2 regions of the Streptomyces sp. A0592 genome follow, and region 2 is predicted to be linked to the other one. Evidence: riboswitches for the same ligand, from Rfam matches in the RefSeq annotation. Region 2 holds a riboswitch; the other holds the start of a gene.
The links. Region 2 has a riboswitch for glycine ahead of gcvT (glycine cleavage system aminomethyltransferase GcvT). Riboswitches for the same ligand answer to the same signal wherever they lie in the genome.
Positions count from the first base shown of each region.

Region 1: linked by a shared signal. The riboswitch ahead of gcvP (aminomethyl-transferring glycine dehydrogenase) and the one ahead of gcvT (glycine cleavage system aminomethyltransferase GcvT) in region 2 are both predicted to bind glycine.

Region 1 covers NZ_SSBM01000036.1:52,878-60,350, reverse strand. The annotation lists gene E6U81_RS32800 (bifunctional nuclease family protein) at 1-27, shown strand, start outside; gene E6U81_RS32795 (MerR family transcriptional regulator) at 209-847, shown strand; gene E6U81_RS32790 (DNA polymerase IV) at 900-2,327, shown strand; gene E6U81_RS32785 (PRC-barrel domain-containing protein) at 2,362-2,739, opposite strand; glycine riboswitch at 2,840-2,938, shown strand; gene gcvP (aminomethyl-transferring glycine dehydrogenase) at 3,134-6,019, shown strand; gene E6U81_RS32775 (DUF5999 family protein) at 6,111-6,299, opposite strand; gene E6U81_RS32770 (hypothetical protein) at 6,561-7,181, opposite strand.
Region 2 covers NZ_SSBM01000022.1:57,566-65,038, reverse strand. The annotation lists gene E6U81_RS26810 (dihydrofolate reductase family protein) at 1-285, shown strand, start outside; gene E6U81_RS26805 (hypothetical protein) at 346-855, opposite strand; gene E6U81_RS26800 (L-serine ammonia-lyase) at 1,007-2,389, opposite strand; gene glyA (serine hydroxymethyltransferase) at 2,626-3,882, opposite strand; gene gcvH (glycine cleavage system protein GcvH) at 3,898-4,278, opposite strand; gene gcvT (glycine cleavage system aminomethyltransferase GcvT) at 4,382-5,497, opposite strand; glycine riboswitch at 5,669-5,772, opposite strand; gene E6U81_RS26780 (AAA family ATPase) at 6,005-6,637, shown strand; gene E6U81_RS26775 (enhanced serine sensitivity protein SseB) at 6,752-7,473, shown strand, end outside.

The sequences.
Region 1 (7,473 bases), on a different contig from region 2:
GAGGACTTCGGTACCGGCCCGCAGTGAGGCGCCTGCCGCGTCGTCCACGGTGTGGTTCCAGCCCATTCGAGTAGCCTTTCCCCGCAAACGGATACGGGAAACCACTCTCAGGGTGATTATCACTCGGCGTGCCGAGTGTGGCGATCGTTGACGCACCCCTGGTGACTGCCTACCTTCGAGGTGGGCAGGTCAAGGACGGAGGGTCGGCGTGAGGATCACGGGCGACGGTACGACCGGGGGCACCCCCGTACGCAGTGGCACTGGGCCGTACCCGCTGCACGGTGGTGCGGTCGGATCCGCGCACCGTCAGCCGGAGTCGACGCCGGTCGGGCCGGTGGACGGCGAGCCGGCGCCCCAGCAGGTCGGCTACCGCGGGCCGACGGCGTGCGCCGCGGCCGGCATCACCTACCGGCAACTGGACTACTGGGCACGCACCGGGCTGGTGGAGCCCAGCGTGCGGCCCGCGTACGGCTCCGGGACACAGCGCCTCTACAGCTTCCGCGACGTGGTCGTCCTCAAGATCGTCAAGCGCTTCCTGGACACCGGTGTGGCGCTGCAGAACATCCGCACCGCCGTGCAGCACCTGCACGACCGCGACCTCGCGGACCTCGAGCGGATGACGTTGATGAGCGACGGCGCCACCGTGTACGAGTGCACCTCGCCGGACCAGGTCGTCAGCCTCCTCCAGGGCGGCCAGGGCGTCTTCGGCATCGCCGTGGGCGTGGTGTGGCGCGACGTGCAGAGCGCGCTGTCGCAGCTGCACGGGGAGCGCGTGGACACCGGCGAGACCCTGGTCGGGCACAACCCGACGGACGAGCTGGCGGCCCGCCGCAACCGTGCCGTCTGAGCGGGTCGGCCGAGCGGCCGGAATGTCAGTGGCGTAGGGCAGCATCGGTGCTGTGAGAGCCGCTCCGACCATCCTGCACCTGGACATGGACGCCTTCTACGCCTCCGTCGAGCAGGCGTCGAAGCCGAGCCTGCGCGGCAAGCCCGTCATCGTCGGCGGGCTCGGGCCGCGCGGGGTCGTCGCCACGGCCTCGTACGAGGCCAGGCGGTTCGGGGTGCACTCGGCGATGCCCACGGCGCAGGCCAGGCGGCTCTGCCCGAACGGCGCCTACCTGATCCCTCGGTTCACGCTCTACCGCCGGGTCAGCGATGTGGTGATGGCCATGCTGCGGGAGCTGTCCCCGCTGGTGGAGCCGCTCAGCCTGGACGAGGCCTTCGTCGACCTGGAGGCGGGCGGGGTCGCCTTCGACGCGGGTTCGGCCCGGGCGACGGGCGAGCGGCTGCGGGCCGACATCAGGGCCGCCACCGGGCTCAGCGGCTCCGTGGGGCTCGCCGGGTCGAAGATGCTGGCCAAGGTGGCCTCCGAGGAGGCCAAGCCCGCCGGGCTGCTGCTGATCGAGCCCGGGACCGAGCGGGAACTGCTCGCACCCATGTCCGTACGGACCCTGCCCGGCGTGGGGCCGGCCACGGGGGAGCACCTGCGCCGTGCCGGGATCACCACGGTGGGGGAGCTGGTCGAGGCCGGTGAGGACGAGCTGGTCCGGATGGTGGGCCGCGCGCACGGCACGGGGCTGTACCGGATGGCGCTGGGGCTGGACGACCGGCCGGTGGTCGCTGAGCGGGACGCGAAGTCGGTGTCGGTCGAGGACACCTTCGACGTGGACCTGCACGACCGGGTGCGGATCCGCGGCGAGGTGCAGCGGCTCGCCGACCGGTGTGTGCAGCGGCTGCGGGGATCCGGGCACTCGGGGCGCACGATCGTGCTCAAGGTGCGGCGCTACGACTTCTCCACGCTGACGCGGTCCGAGACGCTGCGCGGGCCCACGGACGACGCGGCGGTGGTCCGGGAGGCCGCCGCGCGGCTGCTGGAGGCGGTGGACACCACGGGCGGGGTGCGGCTGCTGGGGGTGGGGGTGACCGGTCTGGCGGACTACACGCAGGAGGACCTCTTCGCGCAGTCGCTCGCCGCCGAGGCGGAGGCCGAGGCGGAGGCCGAGGCGGAGGCGGCGGCAGAGGAGGGCGGTACGGCCGGCACGGCCGGGGGAGCCGCGCCGGCGGCCGCCGACGGGGGTGCGGGGGCCCAGGAGGGGGCGGAGCAGCCCGCTGAGTCGCAGGAGGCTCCCGAGCGCCGCTGGGCGGCCGGGAGCGACGTACGGCACGTCGTGTACGGGCCGGGGTGGGTGCAGGGCAGCGGGGTCGGCCGGGTGACCGTGCGGTTCGAGCAGCCCGGATCGGAGCCCGGCCGGGTGCGGACCTTCCGGGTGGACGACCCCGAGCTGGAGCCGTCCGACCCGCTGCCGCTGGTGGGGGACACGGACTAGGAGTGGTGCCGGGGGCGCCGGCGGCGCCGGGGTGTCAGCCGTCGTCGCCCGCCAGGCGGCCGAAGTCGCGGTGGAAGTCGGACGGAAGGGTCGTGTCCAGGCCGTAGTGGTGGTAGAGCTGGAGCTCCTGTTCGGGAGAGAGGTGGCGGCCGACGCCGAAGTCCGGTGCGTCCTTGATGAGGGAGCGTTCGAAGGGCACCCGCAGGGTCTCGCCGACCATCTCGCTCGGCTCCAGCGGGACGAAGGCGTCCCGGCTGAACAGGCCCGTGCGGACGGCGGCCCATTCCGGGACACCCGTGGCATCGTCGAGGTAGACCTCGTCGATGGTGCCGATCTTGGCACCGTTGCGGTCGAACGCCTTGCGGCCGATCAGGCTGCGCGGATCGATGTCGGTCTGCACGGTCCCTCCAATTGGTCGCAACTGCTCCGTAATGACTACAGAAGGGCATTTCCGCAGTGGAGGCCACTCGGGGAGCCCCTTGAACCCCGCTGGTAGTCTGGGTGACGGCTGTCGACCCTGTGCGGGAGAGTCCTCCGAGTGAGCAAGACGGAGGCGCCGAAGGAGCAAATCCTCCCCGGAATCTCTCAGGCATACGTACCGCATGGACGAGGCCACTCTGGAAAGCAGGGCGGGTACCGGGCGCGCAGTGCCGGTCCCCCTCCTCACCGACGGTGAAAGCCGGATCTCTCGGGATACCCCCGTGACTCCGGTGAAACTCTCAGGTGCAGATGACAGAGGGGGAGGCCGTCCGGGTGCCCGCGCCGTGGTGCCCCTCGCAGGTCATATGACCAGGAGGCCTCCGTACATGACCGCCAACCGCATTCCGCTCTCCCAGCTGGAGCGAGGCATCCCCTTCGAACAGCGCCACATCGGCCCGGATGCCGAGGCGCAGGCGAAGATGCTCGCCCACGTGGGCTACGGCTCCCTGGACGAACTGACCGCCGCCGCGGTCCCGGATGTGATCAAGACCGCCGACGCGCTCGACCTGCCCGAGGCGCGGACCGAGGCCGAGGTGCTCGCCGAGCTGCGCTCGCTCGCCGACCGCAACCAGGTCCTCACCCCCATGATCGGCCTCGGCTACTACGGGACCTTCACCCCGCCGGTGATCCTCCGCAACGTCATGGAGAACCCGGCCTGGTACACGGCGTACACGCCCTACCAGCCGGAGATCTCGCAGGGCCGCCTCGAGGCCCTCCTGAACTTCCAGACCGTCGTCGCCGACCTCACCGGCCTGCCGACCTCGGGCGCCTCCCTGCTCGACGAGGGCACCGCGGCAGCCGAGGCCATGACGCTGGCCCGCCGCGTGGGCAAGGTCAAGGGCAACGTCTTCCTCATCGACGCCGACGCCCTGCCGCAGACCGTCGCCGTCATCGAGACCCGCGCCGAGCCGATCGGCATCGAGGTCGTCGTCGCCGACCTCTCCGACGGCATCCCCGCCGAGATCGCCGAGCGCGGCGTCTACGGCGTCCTGCTCCAGTACCCGGGTGCCTCGGGCGCCGTCCGGGACATCAAGCCGGTCATCGACCAGGCGCACGAGCTCGGCGCCATCGTCACCGTCTCGGCCGACCTGCTCGCCCTGACCCTCCTGACGTCCCCGGGCGCGCTCGGCGCGGACATCGCCGTGGGAACCACCCAGCGCTTCGGCGTCCCGATGGGCTTCGGCGGTCCGCACGCCGGCTACATGGCCGTCCAGGACAAGCACGCCCGCTCGCTGCCGGGCCGCCTCGTCGGCGTCTCGGTGGACGCGGACGGCAACAAGGCGTACCGCCTGGCCCTGCAGACCCGCGAGCAGCACATCCGCCGGGAGAAGGCCACCAGCAACATCTGCACCGCGCAGGTGCTGCTCGCCGTCATGGCCGGCATGTACGCCGTCTACCACGGCCCGGACGGCCTGCGGACGATTGCCGGCCGTACCCACCGCTACGCGACGCTGCTCGCGGCCGGTCTGCGCGCCGGCGGGGTCGAGACCGTGCACGGCTCCTACTTCGACACGATCACGGTCCGCGTCCCGGGCCGTGCGGCCGAGGTCGTCGCCGCCGCGCGCGAGGGCGGGGTCAACCTCCACCAGGTCGACGCCGACCTGGTCTCCATCAGCTGTGACGAGACCACGCTGCGCGCCGACATCGAGGCCGTCTGGGCGGCCTTCGGCGTCACCGCCGACATCGAGGCGCTCGACGAGACCGTGGCGGACACCCTCCCCGAGGGCCTGCTGCGCTCGGACGCGGTCCTGACCCACCCGGTCTTCCACCAGCACCGCTCCGAGACCGCGATGCTGCGCTACCTGCGCAAGCTCTCGGACAAGGACTACGCGCTGGACCGCGGCATGATCCCGCTGGGCTCCTGCACCATGAAGCTCAACGCGACGACCGAGATGGAGCCGGTGACCTGGCCCGAGTTCGGCCAGCTGCACCCCTTCGCCCCGGTGGAGCAGGCCGAGGGCTACCTCACGCTCATCAACGAGCTGGAGGAACGACTCTGCGAGGTCACCGGCTACGACAAGGTCTCCATCCAGCCGAACGCCGGCTCCCAGGGTGAGCTCGCCGGTCTGCTGGCCGTGCGCGCCTACCACCGGGCGAACGGTGACGAGCAGCGCACCATCTGCCTCATCCCGTCCTCCGCGCACGGCACCAACGCCGCCAGCGCCGTCATGGCGGGCATGAAGGTCGTCGTCGTCAAGACCGCCGACGACGGTGAGGTGGACGCGGACGACCTGCGCGCCAAGATCGAGCAGCACCGCGACGAGCTCGCCGTGCTGATGATCACGTACCCGTCCACGCACGGTGTGTTCGAGGAGCACGTCGCCGACATCTGCGCCCAGGTGCACGAGGCCGGCGGCCAGGTCTACGTCGACGGCGCCAACCTGAACGCCCTGGTGGGCCTGGCCAAGCCGGGTCACTTCGGCGGCGACGTCTCGCACCTGAACCTGCACAAGACCTTCTGCATCCCGCACGGCGGCGGCGGCCCGGGCGTCGGCCCGGTCGGCGTCCGGGCGCACCTCGCCCCGTACCTGCCGAACCACCCGCTGCAGCCGACGGCCGGCCCGGAGACGGGCGTCGGCCCGATCTCGGCCGCGCCGTGGGGCTCGGCCGGCATCCTGCCGATCTCCTGGTCGTACGTGCGCCTCATGGGCGGCGAGGGCCTCAAGCGCGCCACCCAGGTGGCGGTGCTCGGCGCCAACTACATCGCCAAGCGCCTGGAGCCGCACTACCCGGTGCTCTACACCGGCCCGGGCAACCTGGTCGCGCACGAGTGCATCATCGACCTGCGCCCGCTGTCGAAGGCCACGGGCGTCAGCGTGGACGACATCGCCAAGCGCCTGATCGACTACGGCTTCCACGCACCGACCATGTCCTTCCCGGTCGCCGGAACGCTCATGATCGAGCCGACGGAGTCCGAGGACCTCGCCGAGATCGACCGCTTCTGCGACGCGATGATCGCCATCCGCGGCGAGATCGAGCGGGTCGCGGGCGGCGAGTGGCCGGCCGACGACAACCCGCTGGCCAACGCCCCGCACACGGCGGCTTCGCTGGGCGGCGAGTGGAACCACGCGTACACCCGGGACGAGGCCGTCTTCCCGGGCGGGGTCACGGCCGCCGAGAAGTACTGGCCGCCGGTGCGCCGCATCGACGGTGCGTTCGGCGACCGGAACCTGGTGTGCTCCTGCCCGCCGCTGGACGAGTACGACAACTGAGGCGCTCGTCACTGACGCCCGCCGAGTGACATGACGAAGGGGCCGGCCCGGGAGACTCTCCCCGGCCGGCCCCTTCGTCGTCCTACGTCGTCTACGCCGCCGCGAGCGGGCGGTGCGGGGCGATGATCTGCCCGTCCGGCAGCAGCTCACCGGTGTCCTCGAAGAGCAGGACGCCGTTGCACAGCAGGCTCCAGCCCTGTTCCGGGTGGTTGGCCACCGGGCGAGCGGCCTCCCGGTCGGCGGATTCGGCAGACGGGCAGGCTGGCTGGTGCTGGCACATGGATGCGTTCTTTCGCTGCGGTGTGGTCTGTGTGCTACGGCTCGGTACCGGGTTCATGGCCGTCCCCCTGGGTCATCCCCGCAGCAGCGGGGCGCTTGCCATCAGTGTTCCCCCACGACAGCCGCTTCGCAGGGATTTCCCGGCAGCTGTCCTCATGGATTGATGACGCATCACTCGTGCGGGCGGTTCAGGCCAACTCCCCTGTCATTTCGGATGGTTCGCGAGTGGCCCGGGCGGACTAGGCCGAATGGGCGAATCGGGTCAGGCGGCCGGCGCGGCCAGCGACGGCGGGACCGGCGCCGTCGCGGGCGTGAGCCGGTGGGTCAGCACGGGCAGGAGTTCCGAGACCGGATGCGGCCGGTACGCGGCGATGCCGGGCGGGGCCGGGGCCAGCGGCACCAGCAGGTCCTCGCCGGCGGGCAGTCCGGCGGCGGCGTCCGCGCCCACGGCCCCGTGCAGCCACAGCGTCAGCATGTAGAGCTCCGGTACGGAGAGCAGCCGGGGCTGGTAGCCGGTGGCGAGCAGCTCGGCCTGGCGCAGGGCGCGCTCGGTGGCGGCGACGTAGGGGCCCTCGAAGAAGTGCGAGAAGGCCCAGCCGTCGGGCGTCAGCCGCGTGTCGGCCGCCGCGACGTGGCGGTCCCCGCTGCGGATCAGGAACCGCCAGCCGACGAGCCGGGTGCGGGGCGGCCGGCCGGCGGACGCGAGGTCCGAGAGGTTCAGCCGGTCCAGGACGTGCACCGGAAGGGGGAGTTCGGCGGTCAGCGGCCCCTGGATGGCGCGCAGGGCCGGAGTGTGCGCCTCGTGGACGGCGGTGGGGGAACCGAGTGCCGCGAGGACGCTGCGCAGGGCGGGTGCGGGAGCCGGGGGGACATGCAGCGGCATGGTGGGTCGCCTCTCACTTGGGAGACCTGTGGGACGGGGGGCAGGTGCGGGACGGCGCTGTCGCATTCTGGGGCCAGAGGGGGGCCGAGGGGCAATGGCCGCGCGCCAACTCTCTGCCTCGTTTGCGGAGTTTATACGACATGTGTTCACGCAGTGTTTCGGCTAGCTGTCCCGCCTATTGCCGACAAGGCGCTTACCGGTCCCGCTGACATGGCATTCATGCCGGATGTGCGCGAACGTGCCGCGCTGACCTCGGAGGTTACCGGAAGGGGGCTCGGCTGGAAAGCACCTG
Region 2 (7,473 bases):
TCCGACACCACCTTCCACTTCGTCGACGACGACCCGGCCGCGGTCCTCGCCGCGGCGCGCGAAGCGGCGCGGGGCAAGGACGTGCGGCTCGGCGGCGGTGCCACCACCATCCGCGAGTTCCTCGACGCCGACCTCGTCGACACCCTGCACGTGGCGGTCTCGCCCGTGGAGATCGGCTCCGGGGCGAGGCTGTGGGAGTCGCCCGAGGAGCTGCTCGACCGGTTCCACCGGGACGTGGTGCCCAGCCCGAGCGGTGTCACGCACCACCTGTTCTGGCGCAGATGACACAGGCCGGCCCGGGGCGCGTGGCGCCCCGGGCCGGGCGTGCGGACTGTGGACGACGGTTCAGTGCGCGATGTCCACGATGAACCGCTCGGGCGAGTGCAGGCTGTAGGCCCGGTAGTAGGGGAGGGTGTCGAAGGCGGCGCCGAAGGTCACGTACCCCTCGTAGTCGCCGGTCATGGCGAGGCCCTTGAGCTTGCTGAGGTAGATCTTCTGGAGCTTGGGGCCGCGGTAGACGCTCTCGCCCGCGTCGTTGTGCGCGGCGGCGGGGTTGAGGCGGATCTCCAGGAAGTACGTGCCGGCGAGCGGTACGGGCTTCCCGGAACCGTCGTACCTGAGCTGTGCGACGGGCGTGACGGTCACCGTGGGGGCGTACCCCTGCAGGTCGATGACGATCCGGTCGTACGTGGCGTGCCCGCCCCAGCGGGCGTTCACGACGAGCGGGGTCTGGACCTGGGTGTCGGCGGCCGACGTGAGGGTGGAGGCCGAGGCGGGCGCGGCGAAGGACAGGCAGGCGGCGAGCACGGCGCCGACCGCCAGGGCCACGAACTGCCGGAGACGGGCGTGGATCATGACGTCCCCTCGATTCTCGAGAGACGGGGACTGGTGGCACGGCTAAGGACGCCGTGCCGGATCCGGCGGTTCCGGGTCCGTGGGGCGCCGTACGGGACGACGCAGGGCCCGGCGCGCGCACGCGCCGGGCCCTGCGGTCATCGGGAGGCGGTCAGCACTCGATGACGTTGACCGCGAGGCCGCCGCGGGCGGTCTCCTTGTACTTGACCTTCATGTCGGCGCCGGTCTCCTTCATGGTCTTGATGACCTTGTCCAGGGAGACCTTGTGGCTGCCGTCGCCGCGCATGGCCATCTTCGCGGCCGTGACGGCCTTGACCGCGGCCATGCCGTTGCGCTCGATGCAGGGGATCTGGACCAGGCCGCCGACCGGGTCGCAGGTCAGGCCCAGGTTGTGCTCCATGCCGATCTCGGCGGCGTTCTCGACCTGCTCCGGGGTGCCGCCCAGGACCTCGGCGAGGGCGCCGGCCGCCATCGAGCAGGCCGAGCCGACCTCGCCCTGGCAGCCGACCTCGGCGCCGGAGATCGAGGCGTTCTCCTTGAACAGCATGCCGATCGCGCCCGCGGCGAGCAGGAAGCGGACCACGCCGTCCTCGTCCGCGCCCGGGACGAAGTTCATGTAGTAGTGCAGGACGGCCGGCAGGACGCCCGCCGCGCCGTTGGTGGGCGCGGTGACGACACGGCCGCCGGCCGCGTTCTCCTCGTTGACCGCCATCGCGTAGATCGTCGCCCACTCGCTGCGGTGCAGCATCGGGTCGCCCTCGGTGCGCAGCTGGCGCGCGGTGGCGGCGGCGCGCCGCTTGACCCGCAGGCCGCCCGGGAGGATGCCCTCGCGGGACATGCCGCGCGAGACGCAGGACTGCATGACGCGCCAGATCTCCAGCAGGCCCTCGCGGATCTCCTCCTCCGTGCGCCAGGCCTTCTCGTTCTCCAGCATCAGCGAGGAGATCGACAGGCCGGTCTCGTTCGCCAGGCGCAGCATCTCGTCACCGGAGCGGAAGGGGTACCTCAGCACGGTGTCGTCGAGCTTGATCCGGTCCTCGCCGACCGCGTCCTCGTCCACGACGAAGCCACCGCCGACCGAGTAGTAGGTCTTCTCCAGCAGCGGGGTTCCGGCCTCGTCGTACGCGAAGAGCGTCATGCCGTTCGCGTGGTACGGCAGGGAGCGCCGGCGGTGCAGGATCAGCTGGTTCGGCTCGTCGAAGGCGATCTCGTGGCCATCGCCTATCTCCGCGCCCAGCAGCCGCAGCCGGCCGCTCTTGCGGATGCGCTCCACCTCGTCGTCCGCCGTCTCCACGTTCACGGTGCGGGGGGAGTGGCCTTCCAGGCCCAGCAGCACGGCCTTGGGCGTGCCGTGGCCGTGGCCGGTCGCGCCGAGGGAGCCGAAGAGCTCTGCGCGCACGGAGGCCGTCTGGGCGAGCACCCCGTCCTTCTTCAGCCGCGTCACGAACATGCGCGCGGCGCGCATCGGACCGACCGTGTGGGAGGAGGAGGGACCGATGCCGATGGAGAAGAGGTCGAAGACGGAGATGGCCACGGTGGCGGACTCCCTTGTCTGCTCGTGGGGTGGGAGGGGGCAGGAGGGGATTGTTCGGACTATGTCCGACAGACGAGCTTAACGCGGCGCGGTGAACGCCCCGGCTGCGGGAGGAGTGGCGCGCGTGACACCGATGCGGCGGGACGGTGCCGGTGGCCGCGCCGCCGGGAGCCGCGGGAAAAGGGGAAGGGTCCGGCCCAGTGCGCTGACCAGGCCGGACCCTTCCACGCCCGTCTCTAGAGCGACGGGTACAGCGGGAACTTCGCGGCGAGCGCCGAGACGCGCGCCTTGAGGCCGTCGGCGTCGTACGTCGGCTTCAGCGCCTGCGCGATGATCTCGGCGACCTCGGTGAAGGCCTCGGCGTCGAAACCGCGGGTGGCCAGGGCCGGCGTACCGATCCGCAGACCCGAGGTGACCATCGGCGGCCGCGGGTCGTTCGGGATGGCGTTGCGGTTGACCGTGATGCCGACCTCGTGGAGGCGGTCCTCGGCCTGCTGGCCGTCCAGCTCGGAGTTGCGCAGGTCGACCAGGACCAGGTGCACGTCGGTGCCACCGGTCAGGACGTCCACGCCCACGGCCTTGACGTCGTCCTGGACCAGACGGGCGGCGAGGATCTTCGCACCCTCCAGGGTGCGCTCCTGGCGCTCCTTGAACTCGGGCGAGGCCGCGACCTTGAAGGAGACGGCCTTGGCCGCGATCACGTGCTCCAGCGGACCACCCTGCTGACCGGGGAAGACCGCGGAGTTGATCTTCTTGGCCAGCTCCTGCGTCGACAGGATGACACCGCCGCGCGGACCGCCGAGGGTCTTGTGCGTGGTGGTGGTCACGACGTGGGCGTGCGGCACCGGGTTCGGGTGCAGGCCCGCGGCGACCAGGCCGGCGAAGTGCGCCATGTCGACCATCAGGTACGCGCCGACCTCGTCCGCGATGCGGCGGAAGGCGGCGAAGTCCAGCTGGCGGGGGTAGGCGGACCAGCCGGCGACGATCAGCTGCGGCTTGGACTCCTTGGCGAGGCGCTCGACCTCGGCCATGTCCACCTCGCCGGTCTCGTCCACGTGGTACGGGACCACGTTGTAGAGCTTGCCGGAGAAGTTGATCTTCATGCCGTGGGTCAGGTGACCGCCGTGGGCCAGGTTCAGGCCCATGATCGTGTCGCCCGGCTTGAGCAGCGCGAACATCGCGGCGGCGTTCGCCTGCGCACCGGAGTGCGGCTGGACGTTCGCGGCCTCGGCGCCGAACAGCGCCTTGATGCGGTCGATCGCGATCTGCTCGACCACGTCGACGTGCTCGCAGCCGCCGTAGTAGCGGCGGCCCGGGTAGCCCTCGGCGTACTTGTTGGTGAGGACCGAGCCCTGGGCCTCCATGACGGCGACCGGAGCGAAGTTCTCCGACGCGATCATTTCCAGGGTGGACTGCTGGCGCACGAGCTCGGCGTCGACGGCTGCGGCGACGTCGGGGTCGAGTTCGTGGAGAGGGGTGTTCAGTACGGACATCAGGATCCCCTGGGGTCAGTTACCGGCGGTGAGCTTGGTGTACTCCTCGGCGGAGAGCACGTCCTTGGGCTCCTCCGAGAGGCGGACCTTGAAGAGCCAGCCGCCCTCGAAGGGGGCGGAGTTCACCAGCGACGGGTCGTCCACGACGTCCTGGTTGGCCTCGACGATCTCGCCGGAGACCGGGGAGTACAGGTCGCTGACCGACTTGGTCGACTCCAGCTCGCCACAGGTCTCGCCCTCGGTCACGGTGTCGCCGACCTCGGGGAGCTGGGCGTAGACGACGTCACCGAGCGCGTTGGCCGCGAACTCCGTGATGCCGACCGTCGCGACGCCGTCCACGACGTCCGACAGCCACTCGTGCTCCTTGGTGTAACGCAGATTCTCGGGGGTGCTCATGACCTGATTCTCCTGGATGCGGGGGAGTGGATACGAACTGCGGTCTTGGGTACTGAGACGGCGCCGTACGGGCACCCGTACGGCGGACGTCGTGCGCGGAGGGTTACTTCTGCCGCTTGTAGAACGGCAGCGCGACGACCTCGTACGGCTCATGCGTACCGCGAATGTCGACGCCGACGCCGGAGGTGCCGGGCGCGGCGTGCTCCGCGTCCACGTACGCCATCGCGATCGGCTTGCCCAGCGTCGGGGACGGGGCGCCCGAGGTGACCTCACCAATGACCTTGCCGCCGGCGACGACCGGGAAGCCGGCGCGCGGGACGCGGCGGCCCTCGGCGATCAGGCCGACCAGCTTGCGCGGCGCCTTGGTCGCGGCCTTCTCGGCGGCGGCCTCCAGGGCGGCGCGGCCGACGAAGTCCCCCTCCTTCTCGAACTTCACGACCCGGCCCAGACCCGCGTCGAACGGGGTCAGGGAGGTGGTCAGCTCGTGCCCGTACAGCGGCATGCCCGCTTCCAGGCGCAGGGTGTCGCGGCAGGACAGGCCGGCCGGTACCAGGCCGACGCCCTCGCCGGCCTTGGTGAGCGCCTGCCACAGCTCCACGGCGTGCTCGGGGGAGACGAACAGCTCGAAGCCGTCCTCGCCCGTGTAGCCCGTACGCGCGATCAGCGCGGGCACGCCCGCGACGGTGCCCGGCAGGCCCGCGTAGTACTTGAGGCCGTCCAGGTCGGCGTCGGTGAGCGACGCCAGGATGCCGGGGGACTCCGGGCCCTGCACCGCGAGCAGCGCGTACGCCTCGCGGTCGTCGCGGACCTCGGTGTCGAAGCCGGCGGCGCGCTCGGTCAGGGCGTCGAGGACGACCTGGGCGTTGGAGGCGTTGGCGACGACCATGTACTCGGTCTCACCGAGGCGGTAGACGATCAGGTCGTCGACGATCCCGCCGTCCTCCTGGCAGATGTGCGTGTAGCGGGCGCGGCCGACGCCGACGGTGGAGATGTTGCCGACCAGCGCGTGGTCCAGGGCCTTGACGGCCTCCGGGCCGGTCAGCGTGATCTCGCCCATGTGCGACAGGTCGAAGAGACCGGCCTTGGTGCGTACGGCGTTGTGCTCGTCGCGCTCGCTGGCGTACCGCAGCGGCATGTCCCAGCCCGCGAAGTCGGTCATGGTCGCACCGAGCGAGCGGTGCAGCGCATCGAGGGCGGTCAGGCGGGGGGCAGTGCTCATGGGTGTGGCTCCCGGGTCCCAGGGCATCGACATGACATGACGAGGACGTTCCTCCCCATCTGTCATCGGAACCTGAGAGGTTCGCCGAGAGTTCCGCCGATCGTCCGATCGCCGGTCTCACCGACTTGCACCTTGGGTGGAGCTGCCGCGCAGCTCGCTTTTCAGATCTGCCTCATCCACGCGGTACGGGGCCTGAGAGATTCAAGGGAGGTTCTTGCTCCTTCGGCGCCCGCGCACGGCCTTGCGGCGTGCCGGGACTCTCCCGCGCGGATTCAAGCGGCCGGTATGCAGTTGGTCCAGATGGCGCACATCATTGCACGCCATGTCCGAGATCGGGGGTCGGGGTCCGAAAGTTCGTACGCCCATCCGAGCGGGCAGAACGGAACCGGACATGCCGATTACCGTCTCTTTACACTCAGTGGGCAAGGGTCCCGGTGACCCGATTCGGGGGAGGCGAACACTGTGCGGAGATTCGGAGTGGTGACGACGACGGGAACCGTGGAAGCGGTGCCGGCGCAGCGGCGCGGCCCGCGCGAGCGCAGGAGGGCGGCGGACGGCGGCCTCGGCCTCGTACGCGACCTGCGCGGCCCCGCTCTGCACGGACCCCGGCGGCTCGGCTTCGCCGAGGGCGACATCGTCGTGGTCTCCGGCCTGCCCGGCGGCGGCAAGACCACGCTGATCAAGCGGGCCGCGCCGGAGGGCGGGGCCGTCGACTCCCAGGACACCCGTGAGCGCTGGGAGCGCCGGATGCCCGCCCGGCTGCCGTACGCGGTGTACCGCCCGCTCGTGCGCGCCGCGCACTACTGGGGGCTCTACCGGATCCTGCGCTCCGGCGCCTCCGTGGTCGTCCACGACTGCGGCACCCAGAGCTGGGTGCGCGGCCTGCTCGCCGCCGCCGCGCGCCGCCGGGGCCGGGAGCTGCACCTGCTCCTCCTGGACAGCAGCCCGGAGGAGGCCCTCTCCGGCCAGGCCGCGCGGGGCCGCGGGGTGTCCGCCTACGCCTTCGCCCGCCACCGCGGCGCAGTGGGCCGACTGCTGCGCGACGCAGAGGCCGGCCGCCCGCCGGCCGGCTGCGCCTCGGCGACCCTCCTGGACCGCCGCTCGGCCGCCGCCGTGACGGGGATCGGCTTCCACGGCTGACCGCCGGACCGGCCGCACCCGCATCCCCGGCGCCGCCGTCCGCCCGGCGGCCGGTACCCTGCGGGGCGACACGCGCGGAACCGCGCGCGCGGGACCAGACAGGGGCAGGGGCAGATGCAGGGCAGCGGCTGGCCGGGGAATGAGCTGGAGCAGGTGCTCGGGGCGGCGCTCGGGCAGCCGGACGCAGGAGGCCGGATCCTGGAGGTGCTCGGACGCAGCCAGGTGTGGGTGCCCCTGCCGGGCGGCGCCGGCCCCGACACGGCCGGCCTGGACCTGCCGACCATGGACATCGGCGGGGCGGCGTACGTGCCCGTCTACAGTTCCGAGGCCCAGTTCCTCGCCTGCGTCGGCCCCGGCATGGACTTCGCGGTGGCCCCGGCGGTCGAGTTCGCCCGGGGGCTTCCCCCGCAGCTCGGCATCGCGGTCAATCCGGAGGGCGCCGTCGGTGTACCGCTGCCCCCGCCCGCCGTCGCGGAGCTCTGCCGCACCGGCGGCAGCCCGCTCGACGCAACCGCCACCGGCGGCCGCGTACGGCTCTTCGAGCCGGACTGGCAGGAGGACCCGGTGGACTTCCTGGCAGCCGCCGCCGAGGAGTTCCGCGCCACCGGCGTCGTCGCCGCGGCGCACCGCTGCCTCGCCAGCGTCGAGGGAGGGGCCCCGGAACTGTTCATCGGTGTCCGCCTGGTGGGATGGGAGCCGCAGATGCGGGAGGCCCCGATGGAGGCGCTCGGACGGGCCCTGAGCCGTGTTCCGGCGCCGTGGCCGGTGCAGTTGATCCTCCTGGACGCGGCCCAGGACCCGGTCACGGACTGGATTCGTGAGCGCGTACGCCCCTT